DNA from 2 places in the Enterococcus malodoratus genome. Region 1 is predicted to be linked to the other one. Evidence: riboswitches for the same ligand, from Rfam matches in the RefSeq annotation. Region 1 holds a riboswitch; the other holds the start of a gene.
The links. Region 1 has a riboswitch for FMN ahead of PGP85_RS03690 (ECF transporter S component). Riboswitches for the same ligand answer to the same signal wherever they lie in the genome.
Positions count from the first base shown of each region.

Region 2: it holds a riboswitch for FMN, as region 1 does, so the genes downstream of both, ribD (bifunctional diaminohydroxyphosphoribosylaminopyrimidine deaminase/5-amino-6-(5-phosphoribosylamino)uracil reductase RibD) here and PGP85_RS03690 (ECF transporter S component) in region 1, are expected to answer to the same signal.

Region 1 is NZ_JAQDPG010000002.1:70,359-74,679, reverse strand. It holds gene PGP85_RS03700 (helix-turn-helix domain-containing protein) at 1-601, opposite strand, end outside; gene PGP85_RS03695 (ferredoxin) at 630-842, shown strand; gene PGP85_RS03690 (ECF transporter S component) at 897-1,490, opposite strand; FMN riboswitch at 1,611-1,729, opposite strand; gene PGP85_RS03685 (pseudouridine synthase) at 1,798-2,514, opposite strand; gene scpB (SMC-Scp complex subunit ScpB) at 2,515-3,096, opposite strand; gene PGP85_RS03675 (segregation/condensation protein A) at 3,093-3,839, opposite strand; gene PGP85_RS03670 (GNAT family N-acetyltransferase) at 3,841-4,206, opposite strand; gene xerD (site-specific tyrosine recombinase XerD) at 4,222-4,321, opposite strand, start outside.
Region 2 is NZ_JAQDPG010000001.1:116,749-121,069, forward strand. It holds gene PGP85_RS00605 (DUF805 domain-containing protein) at 1-518, shown strand, start outside; gene PGP85_RS00610 (hypothetical protein) at 710-1,276, shown strand; FMN riboswitch at 1,588-1,723, shown strand; gene ribD (bifunctional diaminohydroxyphosphoribosylaminopyrimidine deaminase/5-amino-6-(5-phosphoribosylamino)uracil reductase RibD) at 1,845-2,900, shown strand; gene PGP85_RS00620 (riboflavin synthase) at 2,902-3,504, shown strand; gene ribA (GTP cyclohydrolase II) at 3,467-4,321, shown strand, end outside.

The DNA.
Region 1 (4,321 bases):
CTGTCTGCCATTTTTCTAGCAATAATTGAAAAGTGATTTTTCCTTGAAAACCAAGACCGGAAAATTGATTAGCTAAAAAATCAGCCGTTTCATCCGGTAATCGCTGAAGAATAGTCGTTAATTCGTGTTGAAATCGCACTACTAAATCTGACTCTGCCTGTGCAAGCCACTTTTTAACTTGTTGTAAAGAGTAGGGACGATTCTCAATAGGAAGATAGTTTTTCTCACCAAATGAAAGATAACTAACGACTTGTACAGCAAAAAGAATCATTTGCCAAGAGTCTTCTCGCGTTCGACCGAAGCGCAAATTATTTAAACCACTCAAGTCGAAAGAATCTTCTTCCAGTAATTCTTTACCTCTTGTGGTTAATTCACCAAAACCGTCTTCAACCGCAATTAGTTGATTGTTAACTAATCGTTGCAGCTCCTTTTGGAAGGTATCTTCTTTCAGATTAGGTAGCGAACCCAAATAAGCCAAATTTTTAAAAAAGAAACCATGAAGTAAGACCGAACTGGTTCTTTTTCCTACTAATAAATGATATAAAGTTGAGGTTCTTAACTTGTAGCCAGTCTGAAATAACGTTAAAATAAAAAAAGTCATAGTAAAATCTCCTGTGGTAGGTGAAAAAATGAAATGCGAAATCATTCCTGAACGTTGTATCGCTTGTGGTTTATGCCAAACGATTGCGCCAGAAATTTTTGATTATACAGATGATGGGCTTGTTCTTTTCGTGGGAGAACCAGATGCAATTCATGAATTTATTCCCATAGAACAGCAGCCGGAAGTTATCCAGGCGGCAAAACGGTGCCCCTCTCATGCTATATTGTTTCAAAACTCATAATAACATACATGAACAAAAAAAATCTCAGACGTTTTGTCTGAGATTTTTTGATTATTAAATTGAATGATGCTGAGAGGTCATTGTCTTTTTCGATAACCACGGTAGCAACTTAGCATGTAAAACTAAGAAAACAACACTAACTATTATTCCTTTAAGAATATTAAAAGGTACAATTCCAACCAAAATGTAACGTCCTAATCCCATACCTAACATTTGTCCGGCCGAAAGACCAAAAGCCTTCAAATAAAGAGGTGTGATAACAAAGTAATTCGCCACACTCATAAATAGTGTCATTGCCAAAATGCCTAACCCAAGGCCCAAGACTCGTTTTGAAGCCGTCCTTTTTCTAAATAGTAGAAAAATTGGCAGGGTATATAAAGTTGAGGCAAAAAAGCTGGCAAAATCTCCGATCATATTATCTAGAGAAAAGCCGCTCATAGTTAGATGTAACAATGAACGTATAAAAGCAGTTGCTACTCCTGTCAACGGTCCAAAGATAAACATGTTGATCAGAACTGGAATATCGCTAAAATCCAATTTTAAAAAGGGAAACATTGGGACAATCGGAAAAGCGATAAATTGTAAAATCAATCCCATTGCCGCGGCCACTGCTACTGCTGTCATTTTTTGTAATCGTAAGTTCTTCATCTGAAATCCTCCGTTTCGGAATCATCTTCATCGAACTATTTGAATTAAACTTTTCCACAAAAAAACTCTATGCTTCAGAAAAAGCATAGAGTTACTTGAATATAGTCTCACTCAAATAAGCTCTATCTTCTTTATCCAGACTGTACTGTCGGTATCGGAATTACACCGATTCGGCTGCTTACGCAGTTCGCGGACTATCACCGCCGGTCGGGATTCTCACCCTGCCCCTGAAGACGAACCTTAAATTATTTTTTATTGTAAAACTACTATAACAATTTTACTATCAAAAAACAAGTAAATGATTTTGCTACCTAGATTGATTTAGCAAACCGTTGATCTCTTTTGAGTTCAGACGTCGGTATTCACCTGGACGCAGACCTTGTAAAGTCAAATCCCCGTAACGTTCTCGCTTCAATTTTTGAACAGGCAGTCCAACCGCCGCCAACATGTTTTTCACTTGATGATTGCGGCCTTCGTGAATAGTTAACTCAACAATACTTGTCTCAGCCTTCTTGTCCGTCGAAAGAATTTCAAACCGCGCGGGCGCAGTCTTTTTACCCTCAATTCTAATTCCTCTTGTTAAGGGTAAAAGATTTCTTTTTTCCGCATAACCTTTAACTTTTGCAACATAAACCTTGTCGATTTGATGTTTCGGATGGGCTAATCGTTGTGAAAAATCACCATCATTTGTCAAAATCAGAATACCGGACGTATCATAATCCAATCTCCCTACTGGATAAATTCGTTCAGAAACCGCCGTAAAATAATCTGTCACAACTTTACGATTTTTGTCATCAGAAACTGCTGAGATCACACCGCGTGGTTTATAAAAGAGATAGTGCACAGGTTCTTCTTGATAGATGGGGACACCATCAACTTCTACGATATCTTTCTTGCCAACTTTTGTCCCTAACTCTTTTACGAGTTCACCATTCACTTTTACTCTTCCACCAGTGATATACTCTTCGGATTTGCGTCGCGACGCGATTCCCGCTTGCGCGATAACTTTTTGTAATCTCTCCATTTATTGACCATCCTCTTCTTTAAATCGATCGTAAAACAAATCTAATGATTCGTCTTCATCCGCTAAATCTTCTTCCATTTTTTGAACATCTGGCAACTCTTCTAAATCCTTCAGTCCAAAGTAATCCATAAAATAATTACTAGTTCCATACAAAATTGCACGGCCCGGACCATCAACGCGCCCCTTTTCCTCAATTAATTGTCGAGCCACTAATGTCTGAACAGCTCCACTTGATTGAACTCCTCGTAATTCATCAATCTCAGATCGCGTCACAGGCTGTTTGTAAGCTATGATAGAGAGCGTTTCAAGTGCTGCCTGACTTAAACGGTTAGCCATAGGAGAACGAGCAAATTCCTTTAGTAAGGGGGCAAACTCCTTTTTAGTACTCAAAACAAAATGGTTTCCTACTTCTAAAAGAGTCAATGCTGAATTTTCATCCTTCTCATAAGATTCCTTTAAATTATTAATACTCTGATAAATCTCCGGCATTGGGCGTCTCAGCGTAAAGGATAATTCTTCCAAACTAATCCCTTCTTCACCTACCACAAAAAGCATAGCCTCGATTTGACTCAATTGATTCATATAATGACTCCTTTAAAAATCAAGATTGGTGCACAGGTCTCTTTCTGAATTGCCAAAGCTTGACCTTTTTTCATTAATTCTAACAATGCCATGAAGGTTGTAATCATTTCGTCCTTCGTATAATCCACAAAAAAAGACTCCAATGATAAGCCTTCATTCTCAGATAATCTTACTAATCGTTGACTAATTTCATTTACCTTTTGATCGACAGTAATCGTTTCAGCAGAAACCGTCGTCTCAATCGTCTGGTTTCGTTTCTTACGTTGTAAAACATCATGTAACGCCAAAAAAAGGTCAATCGTATTCAATTGATTTTTGGGCAGCGGCAGAATTTCTTCTTCATAATCAGTCAGATCCATTGGCGCTTTCGTATAAAACAAACTACGCTCTTGTTCCTTTTCTGACAAAACAGTCGCCGCATACTTATATTTTCGATATTCTAAAAGTTGCTGAACCAAAGCTTCACGCGGATCTTCGCCTTCTTCATCATCATAATCAAACTCCAGCTCCGGTTTCGGCAAAAGCATTTGACTTTTAATCGACATCAGTGTTGCCGCCATTACCAAATACTCTCCCGCCACTTCCAGCTCCAGTGTCTTCATAGTATGAATAAAATTCATGTACTGTTCCGTAACTTCCGCAATAGGAATATCATAAATATCGATCTCTAACTGTTGGATAAGGTGAAGTAACAAATCCAGCGGCCCTTCAAAAACATCTAATTTCAAACTGATTGCTTCCATATTACCCTCGCTTATGTTCCTGCCATTTTGCCAAAAAAGCAGAAGTCGCAGGTGTACCAATAATTTTTTGATCTGGATACAGCGCCTGTAATTCATCCATCATTACAATACTAATACCCTCGCCGCGATACGAAGGATTTAAACTGATGTCATGAAGTACGATTTCTTGATCTTCTAATTTGCTGATGCCAATTACACCTTGCACATTATCAGAATTTTCATTGTAATAACAAAAAAGCTGGTAATGATCATCACTTTCATATGTATCTATTTCTTTCAGTAAATGTTGTTGATCTCTCAAGGTTTCATGAAAACCTAAAAGGCCCATCGCGATTTTTCGTTGATTCTTTCGATATTGAGTAAGCATTTTTTCTCCTCCTAATTAAGCGCGCGGGAAAAATTCTTTGTATACTTCGGTCATTCTTCGTTTAGTTATATGAGTATAAATTTGTGTAGTAGATATATCCGCATGACCTAAAAGC
Region 2 (4,321 bases), on a different contig from region 1:
ATTTCGATTTTAAAGGCAGAACAACTAGAGCGGGGTATTGGTGGGTTATGGTAGGTTTTTTAATCCTCTCACTTCTTTCGATTCCTGTTCTCGTTTATCAATTTGTAAGTATGACAAGCATGCTCCTTCAGGGTATAGATGATGAACAGGCTCTGGATTACGGAACGAATAATTTGATGATGTTGATGATGGTCGCACTGGTCATATATTTATTAATCTTTTTTATTCCAAGCATGGCCTTGTTTACTAGACGATGCCGAGATGTTGGCTTTAGGGGACGAGGTGTTTTAGTGTTGTGGATCGTGTCTTTAGTATCAACGATATTTGCTTCAATGGGATTTTTTCTTTATATATTTCTTATTTATTTCTCTTATCAATCGGGGGCAGATATTCTTTTTGTGTATTTAAATTATATTATCGGAGTCTTCTTCTTCATTTTGACCGTACTCCCATCCGATTTCTTAACTACTAAATCTAAAAGTAAAATTGTCCGGTTCTTTTTTAGAGTAAAAATGTAGATATAACTGTACGAAGGAAACATACTTAGAAATATCTCCAGAATATAATGATCATTTCGTGGAGCATGAGCTAGGCGGAAATTTGTTCCAGTTGAAGGTTTTTATTAGTTAAGAAACTTTTGACAGGATGGTGTTAGACCAAACCATTGATGAAGCGGGAGCTATTATGAATAACCTATAAAGGAGAAAATATGATAAAGAAGTTAGTTGTATTGGGATTATTATTGTTGGTAGGTGACGGGTGTGCGACTGAAGATTCGGGAGCTACTGAAGAAACCCAGAAATCTCAAATGGTACAAGAAAGTAAACGGAAAATAGAAAAAAGAGAAGTAGTGGATGTGGTGGCAGAAAATGGGGAGATTTTCCATTATACGTTGCCAAAGGGCTGGGAAAAAAGAGTAGATGAAAAGTCTGATTTCTTTGCCAGCTCGAGCAAAGAAGGGGTGAATATTTTTATAAGTGATCATGGAGATTTTGAAAACTTTATGGCTTACCAAAATGCATTTATTAAAGGCATTGAATCTTTAGGAGATAACATGGTTGAGCAAGGAAACACGGTGGGAAAGGCGGGTATGTCAGGTGTTGAATTTGTGGTTGAAATGGATAGAGAAGGACAAAAATTCAAGACATTGATGTATGTTTTAGAAACGGAAAAGAATTACTTGGAAATCCATGCATCGACACATCGTAGTCGTTTCGATGGTAACCGAGAAGTACTTAAGGAAGCGGCTGACTCGCTTGAAAGAGCAGAAAAATAAGTGTTTTTTGTTATTAAAAGTCCTTACGCATTAGATATAGTGACACCAAAAAAGAGCGCTCAAAGCATTAATCTGCTTTGAGCGTTTTTAAAATAAAAAAGGTTACATTAGTTCATTGTTTATTTTTCGGACAACAGCACTGCTTAGCCCTATAGCTTCGGGTACTTGCGGATTTTTCAGCAAATTTTCGAGAGTTTTGTGGGAATAATCGTTCAGGAAAAATTTAAAAAGCGTGGTATACGATTGTTATTTTAAAAATTCTTCTGTTGACGCCTCAAAAAAAGAATAGTAGTATTTTTGGTGAATTGAATAGTAATCTTCGGGGCAGGGTGTAATTCCCGACCGACGGTGACAAGGCGTGCCTTGAAGTCCGTGACCCGCATATTTGCGGTTGATCCAGTGAGAATCTGGAACCGACAGTTAAAGTCTGGATGGGAGAAGAAAAACTTATCAGGAAATGGATGGGGAAAGTGTACACTTTTTTTGTCATCATTTCTTTGAGTTTGTCTGTTACGGCCTCGTGTATGTGCTTACACGGGGTCTTTTTGTTTGGAAAGGAGGAGATTGGATGCATGAAAAGTACATGGAGCTCGCGATTGATGAGGCGCTGAAGGGAAAGGGTAAAAATTTTACCAATCCATTAGTTGGCGCAGTCATTGTAAACGATAATCAGGTCATTGCAAGAGGCGGACATCTAGCTTATGGAGAGCCTCATGCAGAGAAAAATGCGATCCATTCATGTAAAACTCCCGAAAAACTATTCAACTCAACGATCTATGTGACACTGGAACCGTGTAATCATTATGGGAAACAACCGCCTTGTACGCAGGCCATTTTACAAAGCGGAATCAAACGGGTGGTGATCGGCCAGCTCGATCCGAATCCTTTAGTTGCTGGCAAAGGCAAACAGTTTTTGGAGGATCATGGAATCGAGGTGATCACCGGGATTTTGGAAAAAAAGGTCCAAAAATTGAACGGACACTATAATTTTTATTATGAGCATCAGCGTCCTTTTATTACGTTGAAACAGGCGATTTCGCTTGATGGGAAAATTGCTTTGGCCGGTCAAAGAACGGCTTTAACTGGAGCGGAAGCATCGGAAAAAGTTCATGAAGAACGCGGCGATTATCAAGCGATTTTGATTGGGAGCAACACAGCGCTGATCGATAACCCATCGCTGGGAACAACGAAATCCACCGCCTTTCCGCCTTATCGAATAATTTTAGACCGAAAAGGAGAGACTCTGAGTCATAAAGAACTGACTATTTTTCATGACGGAAGCAGTCCGGTGCTGATTTTTACTGAGAACATGCAAAAAGCTGATGTGCCGAAGCATGTAGAGGTTATCTGTGAAAAAGCGCTAACAATTCCCGTGGTTGTCTCGGAATTATTTAGTCGGACGATCCAATCTGTTTATGTTGAAGGGGGAGCGAAGATTCACGATGCTTTCCTGGCTAGCGGTTATTGGGATGAGCTGATTACCTATTTGACGCCGAAAATTATTGGCGGTGATGGGACTGCGAGTTTTACTAGCTCGCGGAGGACAGAGCAGGTGACGGCGATAAAAACTATTGCGATTGAAACCTTTGGCGAGGATCTAAGAATCACGGGAAGGAGAGGATAGAATGTTTACGGGACTCATTCAAGAAACCGGAAAAATTACCCGGCTCGTTTCTAGCGGCCGAACGATTTTACTGACTTGCCAGGCCTCAAGCGATTTATTGGTGGATTACAAAGTGGGAGATAGTATGGCGATCAATGGGGTTTGTCTGACGGCTGTGAAAAAAACGGAGCAAACATTTACCGTTGAGATCATGCCGGAAACTTATCAGCGAACGACCTTTTCCAAAGCGAAAATCGCTGACGAGGTAAACCTTGAACGTGCTTTAGCTTTCAACGGCCGCATAGAAGGGCACTTTGTCGCAGGGCATGCGGATACGACGACTAGATTGGCAGAAAAAAGAGTATTGGAGAATGCATTGATTCTGACCTTTGACTACCCGCAGGAGTTGGTGGGCGAGATCATTCCTCACGGCTCCATCGCGATCAATGGTGTCAGTTTGACTGTGACAGGAGCAAACGCGCGCCGTTTCTCAGTTGGTTTGATTCCTCATTCGAAGGATCAGACCAATCTAGGGAAATTGAATCGTGGCGAGTTAGTAAATATCGAGACGGATTTGTTAGGTAAATATGTCAAAGCCCAAAGAAAGGAACAGCCTTATGAGTAAAAATAGTATAGATGCAGCAATCGAACACTTACGAAAAGGACAGCTGGTGATCGTAGCAGACGATGATGATCGGGAAGCCGAAGGGGATTTAGTCGGGATCGCGAACGTAGCGACCACGGCCACGGTGAATTTCATGACGAAGCACGCCAGAGGACTGATCTGCGCACCGATTTCCGAAAAGGTTGCCCAGCACCTGCAGCTTTCTGAGATGGTCGAAAGAAATACGGACAGCTTTGGCACAGCTTTTACTGTAAGTGTGGATCATCGTTCAACGACGACAGGAATTTCGGCAGGTGAACGCGCGCAGACGATTCAGGCATTGGCAGATCCGCAGACACAGGGGGCGGATTTCAACAAACCTGGACACATTTTTCCGCTGATCGGAAAAGCTGGTGGAGTATTGGAGAGAAGGGGACACACCGAAGCAGCTCTAGATTTGGCCAAATTGACCAATCAAAGTGAAGCCGCCTATATTTGTGAAATTTTAAATGACGACGGCTCAATGGCGCGGCGTCCGCAATTGGAAGAATTAGCGGAGCAGTGGGAAATGCCGCTGATCACGGTCGAAGAGCTGGCGAATTATTTTACGGAACAAGACCCAATTACCGTTCAATTACCGACAGAATACGGCGAATTCGAATTGACATTGTTTGAGGATTCGCAGCAACGAGAGCACTTGGTTCTTTCAAAAGGCGATATATCAAATCCAGCACAACCGTTGTTGGTACGTATTCATTCAGAATGCCTGACCGGCGATATTTTTGGCTCACATCGCTGTGATTGCGGCGAGCAGCTCCATGAAGCGCTGCGTTTAATC